DNA from 3 places in the Bacillus sp. XB1 genome. Region 1 is predicted to be linked to each of the others. Evidence: riboswitches for the same ligand, from Rfam matches in the RefSeq annotation. Region 1 holds a riboswitch; each other region holds the start of a gene.
What was found. A riboswitch is a leader RNA that binds a small molecule or an ion and turns the genes downstream of it on or off. The one in region 1 is predicted to bind thiamine pyrophosphate.
Positions count from the first base shown of each region.

Region 2: it holds a riboswitch for thiamine pyrophosphate, as region 1 does, so the genes downstream of both, thiM (hydroxyethylthiazole kinase) here and thiT (energy-coupled thiamine transporter ThiT) in region 1, are expected to answer to the same signal.
Region 3: it holds a riboswitch for thiamine pyrophosphate, as region 1 does, so the genes downstream of both, tenA (thiaminase II) here and thiT (energy-coupled thiamine transporter ThiT) in region 1, are expected to answer to the same signal.

Region 1 is NZ_JBNRIL010000002.1:62,343-67,142, reverse strand. Features, by position in the region: gene ACK1U5_RS15545 (FeoB-associated Cys-rich membrane protein) at 1-70, opposite strand, end outside; gene feoB (ferrous iron transport protein B) at 84-2,072, opposite strand; gene ACK1U5_RS15535 (FeoA family protein) at 2,069-2,296, opposite strand; TPP riboswitch at 2,491-2,592, shown strand; gene thiT (energy-coupled thiamine transporter ThiT) at 2,679-3,347, shown strand; gene ACK1U5_RS15525 (sensor histidine kinase) at 3,556-4,800, opposite strand, start outside.
Region 2 is NZ_JBNRIL010000005.1:108,156-112,955, forward strand. Features, by position in the region: gene ACK1U5_RS24645 (YhgE/Pip domain-containing protein) at 1-379, shown strand, start outside; gene topB (DNA topoisomerase III) at 420-2,609, opposite strand; TPP riboswitch at 2,836-2,945, shown strand; gene thiM (hydroxyethylthiazole kinase) at 3,018-3,827, shown strand; gene thiE (thiamine phosphate synthase) at 3,843-4,502, shown strand; gene ACK1U5_RS24665 (anaerobic C4-dicarboxylate transporter family protein) at 4,617-4,800, opposite strand, start outside.
Region 3 is NZ_JBNRIL010000001.1:2,909,106-2,913,905, forward strand. Features, by position in the region: gene ACK1U5_RS14970 (ABC transporter permease) at 1-667, opposite strand, end outside; gene ACK1U5_RS14975 (ABC transporter ATP-binding protein) at 667-1,416, opposite strand; gene tenA (thiaminase II) at 1,385-2,080, opposite strand; TPP riboswitch at 2,166-2,269, opposite strand; TPP riboswitch at 2,330-2,441, opposite strand; gene ACK1U5_RS14985 (SH3 domain-containing protein) at 2,711-3,865, shown strand; gene ACK1U5_RS14990 (hypothetical protein) at 3,871-4,203, shown strand; gene ACK1U5_RS14995 (DUF3965 domain-containing protein) at 4,444-4,800, opposite strand, start outside.

The sequences.
Region 1 (4,800 bases):
TTACAAAATTAACTAACGTGTATGCTGCATAACCAAAAATGATAGCTCCAATTATAATATTGACCATCATTATACATCTCCTTTTAGAATCCTAGTAAAGATCCAACTTGGTATATAATAAGCGTTAATACATAAGCAACAACAAGCGGGTAAACGACTGAGAAAATCGTCCATTTCGCTGATCCTGTTTCACGTTTAATAACAGCCACCGTCGCTAAACATGGAACGTATAATAAAATAAAGAACATAAATGCATAAGCTGATAATGCTGTATAATGTGCTCCCATTACGTTTCCAAGCACATCTTCTTTAACTGCATAAATAATTGCCATTGTTGAAACGACAACTTCCTTCGCTAAAAATCCTGTTAAAAGGGATGCTGCAGCTTGCCACGTTCCGAAGCCGAGCGGTGCAAATAGTGGTGCGATAAATCCACCAATCATCGCTAAGTAACTGTCTCCCATATCAACACCAAATCCTGATGGACCTGCATAGTTTAATAACCAAATGATAACTGAACCACCGAAGATGAATGTACCAGCTTTACGAACAAATCCTTTTCCTTTCTCCCACGTGCTCAGCCATAACGTTTTTGCTTGTGGCACACGATAAGGAGGTAATTCAATTACGAAAATAGACTTTTCCGCTTTCAAAATCGTAAGAGACATAATTTTTGTAACTAATAACGCAAGAACAATCCCTGCAACATATAAAGAAAATACAACAGTCGCCTGACTATGCGGGAAGAATACGCCCGCAAATAATGCATATACAGGTAATCGTGCTGAACAAGACATAAATGGTGTTACTAAAATGGTAAGTAAACGTTCTTTCTCCTGTTCAATCGTTCTCGCAGCCATAATACCTGGAACGTTACATCCAAAACCGATAATCATCGGAATAAAAGCTTTTCCGTTTAAGCCGAAAAACTCCATAATTCTATCCATAACAACTGCAATTCGCGCCATATACCCTGAGTCTTCTAATAATGAAATGAAAAAGAATAGTGCAAAGATTTGTGGTACGAATACTAATACAGCACCAACACCGGCAATAATACCTTCTGTAACGAGTGCTTGAATAAAATGAGAAGCTCCAATACTTGTAAGTCCAGCCGTCACCCAATCCGTAAGCTGGCCACCAAAAAACTCATCTAACATATCAGATAAAGGTGTACCAATCCACGTAAACGTAACCTGAAAAATAAAAAACATAACTGCTAAAAAGATTGGAAGTCCTAAAATTTTATGTGTAATTAATCTATCAATTTTTTCTGAAAAAGGAATTTTTCCTTCTTTCTCATGCTTCATAACATTTGTTTTTAACTTTTCAATATACGCTTCACGAGTTTTGTAAATGTGCTCTTCTAACGTACAATCAAGTTTTCCTTCTAAGCGAGATCGAATGGCTATGAGTTCCTTATAAATTGGTAATGCTTTCATTTCTTTTTCTACTACTTCGTTATTGCTTAAAAATTGAAGTGCTAACCATCTCGGATGCTCGTAATTCACTGTCTCTAAAAGAGCAATTACTTCTCCAATTCCTTCATCCATTTGTACACCATATGAAATAAGGAATGGCTTTTTCTCTTTTTTGTCATTTTCTTTAAGAGTCGTAAGCAGTTCTTCACAGCCTTTTCCACTCCTTGCAACAACAGGAACGACTGTTACACCTAATAGTTCTGATAATCGTTTTACATTAATGACAATTCCTCTTTGCTTCGCCACATCAACCATGTTTAAACCAATTGAGACTGGCTTACCAAATTCAAGTAACTGCAACGTTAAATGCATATTTCTTTCAAACTGCGAGGAATCTACGATATTTAACATATGATTAAATTCTTCTGTTAATAGAAAGTTTGTTACAACACCTTCATCACGTGAAACTGGATTTAAATCATAAACACCTGGTAAATCAATTAATGTTCCTTGTCTATCTTTTAATTTACCAACCTTCTTTTCTACTGTTACACCGCTCCAGTTTCCTACATACTCATAAGAACCAGTAAGTGCATTAAATAATGATGTCTTCCCTGTATTCGGATTCCCTAGCAAAGCTACCTTATTCACGCTAATTCCACCTTTATCATTTTCGCGTCACAATGACGAATACTAATTAACTGTCCACGACACTCCAATGTACAAGGACCTTTAAACATCGCTTTCTGTTTCAGGCGAAGTTCGCTTCCTTCAGCAAGACCGAAAGCAGCTAGTCTACGCTTTAATAGCTGATCTAAAGACTGAATACTTTTTACTAACACTTTCTCTCCAATTTTAATATCTACTAAGCTCATAACCTTCCCCCTCAGAAGAGAATGATAATTATTTTCAAAAAAATTATACCACACCCAATTTCTCTTGTACTATACCCTTTTGCTTCATATTTATTAACATTTCGCTACAATTCTATTTCAATTATTGTCATACTGTATTCGTTTGCCATTCTCATCCATTTCGCTTACAATAAACAATAGCAAATAAAGAATCTCGTTATCACTGGGGGAGCCATGCCGCTGAGAGGGAACACTTCGTTCCGACCCTTCGAACCTGTTAGTTAATGCTAACGCAGGGATTGTGCAAACGTCCGAAATACATACCTCATTTTTATTTACGTATTTCGTATCCTCCTATGATATCTATTCTTTTTTGTACAACTTGGATTTAGGGGGAGACAACATGCGTAACACCAATTTACAAGCGATGATCGAATCTGCTATTCTTGCAGCCTTCGCCATGATTATCGATATTTTACCATTATCACTTAAACTTCCAACAGGCGGTTCTATCTCATTCGCTATGATTCCTATTTTTATTATTGCTTACCGCTGGGGCTTTAAATCAGCTTTCTTAGGTGGTTTAGTTTGGGGACTATTACAAATAGTCGTGGGGGATGCTTATATTTTAACACCTGTTCAAGCATTCATTGAGTACTTCATTGCCTTTGCTTTTATCGGATTTGCTGGCTTATTCTATCGTCCAATTCAAAAAGCACTTTTAACGTCTAATGAAAATAGTGAAGAACATTCAAGTTTAGGTAGTCGCAATGAAAAACCTTCAGCAAAACAAAACCATGGTAAGAAAATCCTTGTTTACATTATCCTTGCTACATTTGTCGGTAGCTTTGCTCGCTATTTCTGTCACTTTATTGCCGGTATTATTTTCTGGGGACAATATGCGCCGAAGGGTCAATCAGCTGTGTTATATTCATTAATCGTAAATGGAAGTACAATGCTTGGTTCTTTTATTTTATGTACAGTTTTACTTATATTTTTATTCCTCACTTCCCCACGCTTATTCAAAAGCATCAGTGCTTATCAAATGAATACACAAAAAAAGGGCGCTTAATGAGCGCTCTTTTTTCATATCGTAATATTAATTAAAAATACAATAAATGCGCAAAAGAAAATAAATACCATTATACTTAGCCAATTGCTATGCACGGTTCATCGACTCCTTACATAACCTCATTTTCTAACCAGATTATATCGCTTAAAAATAAAGATTAAGTAAAGATAATATGAAAATAAATTAAAAAAAGCGTAGCATGCATTATCTACGCTTTTTTCGGTAAGTAAAAGTAAAATAATACACCGTCTTCTGTATTTTTCACTCCATATTCAGCATCGTGTAATTCTAAAATATTTTTAGAAATAGCAAGCCCAAGTCCCGTCCCACCTTGTGAACGCTGACGAGCTGTATCCACGCGATAAAAACGATCCCAAATTTTATCTAATTGTTCTTCTTCAATGTGAGTACCTTTATTTTCAATACAAACTTTTATACGATCCTTCTCATCTATTGCAGAAATAATAATATCTTCTTTATTTGGTGTATAACGTATGGCATTCGTAATGAAGTTAACGATGACTTGTTCAATCCGGCCTTGATTTGCAATCACTTCAAATGAATGTATATTTTTATGAACATGAAGTTCTTTTTTCTCTATTTCCACAGATAGATGTTCACATATATCTTCAATTACTGTATCAATATAAAACGAAGACTTTTTCATTTTATATGTACCAGATTCAAATTTAGCTAGCTCAAGCATATCCAAAATTAAAGTATCCATTTTGTCTACTTCTCTCTCCATCGCTTGAAAATAATACTCTTTTTTATGCTCAGCTACCCCGTCTTTTAAAATGGAAATACAACTTTTCATAATACTTAGCGGTGTTTTTAATTCATGCGAAACACCAGAAATGAATTCTTTCCGTGTATTTTCTAACTTTCTTTCCTTTTCAATATCTTCTTCTAACTGTCCAATATGTGAATGGAGTTTATTTGATAGCACATTAATATTTTTCGATAAATCTCCAATTTCATCTTTTGAAATAATCGGTATTTTTTCTGTAAAATCTAATTGTGCTATTTTCTTCGTCGTATCATTTATTTTTAATAACGGTTTGGCAATTTGTTTTGAGTAATAGAACGAAGCTAAAAAAATAAGAACAACTACAAATGCAATGATATAGATGTAATAATCTTGCACCATTTGTACAGCTTCATCTACGGGCTGTAAAGAAGCCATCGCATAAATATATGTTACTGATCCGTCTTTTTCTATTGGCTTGATTAATAATTTATATTTAATATCATTTTTTTCATAGTCCATTGTTTGTGTTGTATATTGTATGGGCTTGCTCTCTTTTAATAATAAATTAGTTTGAAATTCTTTTATGCTATCTAAGAAGATGCCATTTTTATAAATTGGATTCACAGGACCTTTTACATCTGGTAACTGTACTTTTGTAACACGTCCTCCTATGTAAACGCCTAATTCCTGAGCAGCTTGCTC
Region 2 (4,800 bases), on a different contig from region 1:
TGTGTTATTTAGTTTATTTATTGGTGGAGTCTTCGTTTGTATCGTATACTCACTCGTTTCTATTTTCGGAAACGTTGGGAAATCGATGGCGATTATTTTACTTGTACTACAAGTAGCAGGATCGGGCGGAACATTCCCAATCCAAATGACACCAGCGTTCTTCCAAGCGATTTATCCGTTCTTACCATTCACATACGCAATTAGCGCAATTCGTGAAACAGTTGGTGGAATGCTTTGGGATATCGTAACGCGAGATTTACTTGTGTTAAGTGCTTTCGTAGTAGTTATGATTGTTGCTGCGTTATTACTGAAAACACCAATTAACAAATCAAGTGAAAAATTTGTTGAGAATGCAAAAGGAAGTAAAATCATTCACTAAAATAAAAGGTTCCTACCGATAGAGGTAGGAACCTTTTTGTTTAATCAAATTTTAATTTTTTTAATGCTTCCGCGAATGGGTTATTTAATGGTTCTTCTTCTTTTTTCTGTTGTTTCATATATTTTTGAACGTCGCGTTTATCGGCTTTGTTTCCAGATTCTTTTTTACGTCGCTCTTGGAATGTTGATAATTTCTCGCGATAGCCACATTTACATGCGAAAATTTGGCCTGCACCCTCACCACGTAATTCTAGTTTCTTTTTACATTGCGGACAGCGAGCATTTGTTGTACGAGATACATTTTTACGATGACCACATTCACGGTCTTGGCATACGAGCATTTTCCCCTTTTTTCCATTTACTTCTAGCATTGGTTTACCGCAATCTGGACAAGACTTCGTTGAAATGTTGTCATGTTTATATTTCTTATCACTCGATTTAATTTCAGCAACAATTTCTTTCGTATAGTTCTTCATTTCCGAAATGAATACTTCTTTCTTTAATTTTCCTTTTGCAATTGCTTCAAGTTTTTGTTCCCACTCACCAGTTAGTGTAGGTGATTTTAATTCTTCTGGTACTAAATCAAGTAATTGACGACCTTTTGATGTAATGTGAATATCTTTACCACGTTTTTCAATTAAGAAAGAATTGAAAAGTTTGTCGATAATATCTGCACGTGTCGCTACAGTACCTAATCCACCAGTCGATTTTAACGTATCAGCAAGTTGTTTATTTTGCGTATCCATATATTTTGTAGGATTCTCCATTGCTGAAAGTAAAGTTGCTTCATTAAAGCGTGCAGGTGCTTTCGTTTGACCTGATGTTTGCATAAGTAACTTTACAGTTAATGTATCGCCCTTTTCAATGTGAGGTAGAATCTGCTCTTTTACGTCATCAGTTACATCATCGTCTTCAAATCGATTTTCGTATACTTCCTTCCAACCAGCATGTAAAATCGTTTTTCCGCGTGCAATGAATGTTTCATTGCCGACCTTTGTGCGTAACGTTAGTTGTTCGTATTCGAATGCTGGGAATAAAACAGCTAAGAAACGTTTTACAACTAAATCATAAATTTTGCGTTCTTTATCTGTGAATGCTGCGAAGTTAACGTATCCTTCTGTTGGAATAATCGCATGATGATCGCTTACTTTACTATCATCAACAAATGATTTGTTAGGTTTGATAGGCTTTTGTAATACTTTATGTGCGAAGGGACGGTATTCTCCAACACCACATGCTTTTAGACGTTCTGGAAGTGTTCCAACGATATCAGATGAAATGTAGCGTGAATCTGTACGAGGGTACGTTAGTACTTTATGCTGTTCATACAATTTTTGCATAATATTTAATGTTTCTTTAGCAGAGTAACCGAACTTTTTATTTGCATCACGTTGTAATTCAGTTAAATCGTAAAGACCAGGAGAGAATGACTTCTTCTGTTTCTTATCAATTTCCACAACAGCAGCATTTTGTTTATCTAAACTTTTTACAATACCATCGATTTTTTCTTTATTAAAACTACGGCTATTGCCATTTGCATCTTGCCAAGTAAGTTTGAGCTTCTCCATTGTTTGAGCTTCGATGCCGTAGTAAGTTTGAGCTTTGAAGTTCTTTATTTCATCCTCACGACTAGCAATCATAGCAACAGTAGGGGTTTGTACACGGCCGCAATTTAACTGGGCATTAAAGCGAGTCGTTAAAGCACGAGTTGCATTAAGACCGATATACCAGTCAGCTTCTGAACGTGCAACTGCTGAAGCATATAAATTGTCATATGCCTTACCTGGTTTTAAATTTGCAAAACCATCTTTAATTGCTTTATCGGTTACAGAAGAAATCCATAAACGTTTGATTGGTTTATTTAGCTTAACTTTATCGATAATCCAGCGTGCGACTAATTCCCCTTCACGTCCAGCGTCTGTTGCTACAATAATTTCATTTACATCTTTTCGAAGTAGCTGACTTTTTACAGCATTAAATTGTTTACCAGTTTGTTTAATAACCGTTAATTTCAAACGCTCAGGTAGCATCGGTAAATCTTCTAAATTCCACTTTTTATATTTCACATCATAACTTTCTGGATCTGCTAATGTAACGAGATGACCTAAAGCCCAAGTTACAATATATTTACTACCCTCAAGATAGCCGTTTCCTTTTTTATCACACTTCAGTACACGAGCAATATCTCGTGCAACGGAAGGTTTTTCAGCGATTACAACGCTTTTTGACATATTAAAAACATCCTTTCAAATTTCCATAAGTTAAATATAGCATACATCTTCTTGAGATTCAGTTTCGCTCCATATTTGATCGGTTTTTAGTGGGATGAACAAAACACTCACTGATTAAAGTTTCACTTGATTATGTTTATTGTTATATAGGTTGCTTCTATATTAAATAGAAAAGTAAAGAACTTGTTATTTTAGTAGAATAAGAGTAGACTTTGAAGTAGATGAATAATAAGCACATGGGAGTTTGTGGATGCAAACTGAGAGTATGACTAGTCCGTCATTGACCATTTGAACCTGTTGGATAATGCCAGCGTAGGGAGAGTGTAAAAGCACATGTTCAGGCACTTTGCGTACGCGCAAAGTGTCTTTTTGTGTATCTCCCATCATTATAGTTAGGAGATGAAAAGGATGAATATGAAAGAAATTAGTAAAGTAGTGGATTTGGTGAGAGAATCTAATCCGCTCGTTCATAATATTACAAATGTTGTTGTAACAAATTTTACTGCTAACGGTTTGTTGGCACTTGGAGCATCGCCTGTAATGGCGTATGCAAAAGAAGAAGTAGCAGAAATGGCTAGCATTGCTGGAGCGTTAGTATTAAATATGGGGACACTTCGTCCTGAAGAAGTAGAAGCGATGTTACTCGCGGGTAAATCAGCAAATGCGAACAATGTGCCAGTACTATTTGACCCAGTTGGTGCAGGAGCAACTTCGTATCGAACAGAAGTTGCGAGACATATTCCAGCCGAAATAGATTTAGCAATTATCCGCGGAAATGCGGCTGAAATAGCAAATGTTATTAATGAGAAATGGGAAATTAAAGGGGTAGACGCTGGTACTGGAAATGGCAATGTTGTAAGTATTGCAAGGCAGGCAGCAGATGAACTAAATACAGTTGCGGTCATTACTGGAAAAGAAGATGTTGTTACAGATGGAGAGAGAACTATTGTTATTCGAAATGGTCACCCTATTTTAACGAAAGTTACGGGAACAGGTTGTTTACTAACTTCTGTAATAGGAGCATTTGTAGCAGTGGAAAAAGATTATGTAAAAGCAGCAGTAGCCGCATTAACGTTTTATGGTGTAGCTTCGGAACTGGCAGCTGCTAAGGCGGTAGAAAAAGGGCCTGGTAGTTTCCAAATTGAATTTTTAAATCAATTAGCGAATACAACTTCAGGTGATATTGAGAAGTATGGGAAGATTGTGGAGTTAGAGTAAGAGGGAGTGAAAGAAATGGCACGCATTGAAATAGATAAAATGTCTAAGCTATTGCAAGTGTATTTTATTATGGGAAGTAATAACTGCACGAGGGATCCTTTAGCTGCATTGAAAGAAGCGTTAGATGGTGGAGTGACACTTTTTCAGTTTCGCGAGAAGGGGGAAGGTTCTTTAATCGGAGAAGATAGAGTGCGCTTTGCAAAAGAATTGCAGACGCTTTGTAAGGAATATAGTGTTCCTTTCATTGTAAATGATGATGTAGAATTAGCCATTGAATTAGATGCAGATGGTGTTCATGTTGGACAAGATGATGAAGGAATTACATCTGTTCGTGAAAAAATGGGAGATAAAATTATCGGCGTATCTGCTCATACAATTGAAGAAGCACGCTTTGCAATCGAAAATGGAGCAGATTATTTAGGCGTTGGACCTATTTTCCCAACGAGTACGAAAAAAGATACGAAAGCGGTTCAAGGAACGAAAGGGTTAGCTTATTTTAGAGAACAAGGAATTACAGTGCCAATCGTTGGTATTGGTGGGATTACAATTGAAAATACAGCGGCAGTTATAGAAGCGGGTGCGGACGGTGTTTCAGTTATTTCAGCAATTAGTTTAGCGGAATCTGCGTATGAAAGTACGAGAAAATTAGTTGAAGAAGTAAAGAGAAGTTTGTAGGGAAGGAAGTGTAGTATTTTAAGTGCTACATGAAGAAATAGACTGCCCAAAATTTAAACAAATATTTGATTAAAAAAGCACAAACCTTTTTAAATAAAGGTTTGTGCTTTTTCTTTAAAACATAATTGAAATTAAGAGCATTCCAATTCCGATAGAAGTAAATGTTGCAATTAGGCCCGGAATCATAAAACTATGATTTAATACGTATTTACCGATACCTGTTGTACCAGTACGGTCAAAGTTAATGGCAGCAACGATTGTTCCATAGTTTGGAATGAAAAAATATCCATTTACTGCA
Region 3 (4,800 bases), on a different contig from region 1:
CAATAGGTGCAAATACGCCAGCTCCATCTAACTGCGTCATCATTCTCTTACTGAAATATCCAAGCCCAGCTTGTGCACCGAGCCATTCTCCAATTGCTGCTCCGATAACACTAAGCGGAACTGCAATTTTTAAAGCTGAGAAAAAATAAGGAAGAGCAGATGGCAACTTTAATTTGAGAAAAATATCTCTTTTTGTTGCTCCATATGTAACTAAGAGCTCCTCCCATTCTTTTTTCGTACTACGCAGTCCATCATACGTATTGACCGCAATTGGGAAAAACGTAATTAAAACTGTGACAACAACCTTACTCCAAATTGTGTATCCAAACCATAAAACAAATAGCGGAGCAAGCGCAGTAATCGGAATCGTTTGTGAAGCAACTAATAATGGATAAAATGCTCTCTCCATCCATGTACTCGCATTCATTAACATCGCTAGCCCTACACCTAATACGATAGAGATAACAACACCTATTAAAACGACGTATAACGTTGCAGGTAAATGAACTGTAAATAATATGTCTTTTAGTTTCCATATCTTCATTACAATCGCAGAAGGTGACGGTAAAATGTACATCTCATCTACAATTCTTGCTCCTATTTCCCACACAGCTAGTAAAATACTAGAAAGTGTAATAGCAGGAACTAATTCTTTCAATCGGTTCATCACACAAGTACCTGCCTTTGTAACATACTAAGAAGCTCATCTTTCAGCGCTAATACTTCCGGTTTATATAAATCTTTTCGTGTTCTGTTATGATCAAGCGGTACAGTCCGCTCAGTCAAAGTCGTTATCGGCTGCTGTTCCACTACTAAAACTCGGTTTGAAAGAAATAACGCTTCTTCAACATCATGAGTAATGAATAAAATTGTTTTTTCCCACTCTTGCCATTGTTCAAACAACCATTCTTGCAAAGAGGTCTTCGTTAAAGCATCCAACGCACTAAATGGTTCATCTAACAGCAATATTTCCCCGCCTGTTAATAAAGTTCGAATAAAAGATACACGTTGTCTCATACCACCAGATAAATCTTTCGGATATTTTTTCTCATACCCTTGCAAACCAAATTTATGTAACAGTTCCTTTGCCTTTACTTGTGCTTCTTTCTTCTGTACACCTTGGCACTCTAGCGGCAGGGCAGCATTCTCAATAATTGTTCTCCACGGCAAAAGCATATCTTTTTGCGGCATATATCCTACAGGATGGTGCTTTGTTTCTGTCAGTTCTATCTGTCCAGTACTTACCTTTTCTAGACCTGTAATAAGGCGAAATAAAGTACTTTTCCCACATCCACTCGGTCCGATAATACTGACAAACTCTTTCTCATGTATAGAAGCATTTAATTCATGGATGATTGGTTTCTCATCGTAATGAAAAGAAACATTATGAAACTGTAGTATGTTCTTGCTCCTCAAATCCCCACATCTCCTTACGATAGGACATATCCCAGAATAAATATTCAAATCGACTGGAATATAAGAAAATCTCCTCTAATCTTTCTAGTTCTGTCTCAGACTTTCCAACTGCCATTTTATTTAATAAATCTATTAACCAAATACACAGATTACCGTATTCTTCCGAACTATATCCTTGAATCCACTCACCAAAAAACTCATGATCTCTTGCTCCAGGAATATCATTTAAACGCTTTCCAATTTCCCAATAGCTCCACATACATGGAAGAAGCGCTGCTATTAATTCCGCAAGTGTGCCATTTTGAGATACAGACATCATGTAATTTGTATAAGCTAAATTTTTAGCAGATGGTTTCGCAGACTCTATCTCCTCTATAGAAATTCCAAGTCTTTTTGCATATTGTTTATGGATTGTCATTTCGCCATTTAATATTCCATCAATTTGTTCAGCGAACTTTCCCATTACTTGTGGATTCGTTGCTTTTACAACACCAATCGCATATAACTTTGCATAATCTAGCAGATATAAATAATCTTGAATAATATAATACTGGAATTTATCTTTTTCTAACGTGCCATCTCCCATACCCACTACAAACGGATGATTATGACTCATCTCCCAAACCGGTTGCACAGTTTCTAATAATCTATCGCAAAATTTCATTTCTCTATCCCCTTTCAATATATGTATCTAAATAAAAAACCACTTCTATATATAAGAAGTGGTTACAGCAAATAAAGTTATACATTTATTCGATGTTCCACTTCCCTTCGCTAGTATTACCTAGATCAGGTGTTGTAAGGGTTAAGGATTATTCCTCTCTCAGCAAATCAAGCACCCCTAGTGGTTTCAATATGAAATTTTTAAATAAAAAAGCCCCGTTTCTATACGCAAAGAAACGGGGACTCATTGTTAGTGTCCGAATTGCTTCCCTACGCTAGCATAATCTAGATCAGGTAATAAAAAGGATCAAAGGCTTACGGCCTACTCTCAGCTGGCAACACCAGCTCTCCTAGCAAACTATAAAATTATCACTGTCAGTATAACACCCTAATAAGACATCATCAACTTTTTTAATTTTCTTAATTATCAACATAATATCAAAGTTATACAATACATACATTCTATTTTAGAAAATAAAACCCCAATTAATTGCATAAGAAGGAATCATTATCCTCAAAAAATTTATTTTTATATTGATTTCATATTACATTTATGTGAATACACCCACTATATTATATCTTTATACTATAATAAAATTACAACTATACAACTAGAGGAGGTCTCTATTCCATGAATATGAAAGCTACTGCTTTAACAGCAACTACTGTAGCGATTGCTTCTTTACTTCCTTCTATGGGTGAAACAAATGTACAAAAAGCAAACGCTGAACAATTATCTAATATTAAAACTGGGTATGTCAAAGTCGATCAAGTAGCATTACATACAGAAGATAACGTAAAAAGCACATCAATTGATACAATTCGCTTTAATACAAAAGTGAACATCCTTGAAACAACTAATGAGTGGTATAAAGTATCTGTTCATAATAAAGTAGGTTATGTACAAAAAGATACTATTTTACTAAAAAACAAACTTCATTCTAATGATCAATACATCGTTAATGCTAATGCATTAAACGTTCGCTCTGAACCTAATTTAGAATCTTCCATTTTAGATGTATTACCAAATGGCAAGTTTATTACCGTTCAAGAAGATCAAGGCGAATGGTATAAAATATCGCATAATGGCCAAACAGGTTACGTACAAAAAGCATTCATCTCTAATGGTTCACAACCCTTAGTAAAAGGAATCACCGTTCAAAATAATACAAAATATACTGTTGCAACACCTAATCTAAATGTACGTAGCAACGCTAGTACAAGTAGCGCTCTACTCGGTTCATTACAAAACGGTACACAAGTACAAGTAGTAGAAACTGTAGGAACTTGGTATAAAATTCGTTTTGGCACAGGATACGGATATGTAGCAAAACACTATGTAGTACAAAATCAACCACAAGCTAAAACAGATCAACCTTCATCAATTCCAGCTGCTTTCAAATTCCCTGCTCAAGGAAGAATTAGCTCAACCTTTGATATACGCTGGGAACAAATGCATTATGGTATAGATATTGCCGCTCCAGGAAACGTCTCTATCCAAGCTGCTGCTGCAGGTAAAGTTGTGAAATCTTATTATTCAGCTAGCTATGGCAATGTTGTTTTCATTGCGCATCAAATCAATGGGAAATTATATACAACTGTTTATGCTCATATGAAGGATCGCACTGTACAAGCTGGTGATCAAGTACAAACTGGACAATTAATAGGTCATATGGGAAACACAGGTCATTCATACGGGCAACATCTTCATTTTGAATTACATAATGGAGAATGGAATTTTGAAAAAACAAATGCAGTAAATCCACTGCCATATTTAGTTAGGTAAATTGTATGCCACGCAATATACCTCTTATAATTGAATACGTAGCCTTTTTAGGTTTAATCTGCTGTTTAATCATTTACAATACAAACATTGTATTTTTATCTATTATTATTGCTTTTGTTGCATTAGAAATTATGATGGAATCATTTCAAGTGCAACTAAAACAAAAAATTGCCCATATTTATAATGCTATATTTCTTTTGAGTGCTCTCATAACAAATATAATTAGTAATGGCTTTTATTTATCTACTGTATTTCCAGTATTCTTTATGGCTGTTTTATTATTTGTAGCTAGATATATTAATGTCCCTTATAAACAAAAACAAGAACAAGAAGCTTAGAAAGAGGAGACACTGTGTACCAATCTTTCAAAGATACTCCAATAAAATACATATTGAATTTGTATAAGAAAGCCAATAATTTTTTTGGTATACAAGGAAGTTATACTGAACAACTTCTCCTATATGGAATGTTGTTTCTTGTCTTAATCACTTTCTCCTTGTTTTACTAACAAAAAAGGATCTCACATAAACTGGAGATCCTTTTTAATTTATATTAATTTTTCATATCGAAAATATTGTTTATCCACAAGCATATTTTTCATAAATAAAGCTCAGATTATATTTTTTCTCTAAGCTCATTCGTTGTTCGTCATCGCACCAATAGAAAAGAATATCATGAATCGTTGCGTAACGCTTATTTTTAAGAAATAGCCTAAAGAATGATGGTAAACAATCATGTAATTGTATAAATATATAATTGCGTAGTGTTTCTTCTTTATATTCAATGCCCTTACAAATATACAGTAATTCTTCACAATAATATGCATGCTGTGGAACTTGTATCATTTCGAAAAATGGCACATAAGATAGTAGCTTTCCAATAAAATGACCGTATCGATCCATTACTCCTATCGTCATATGCTCCATCATTTCTTT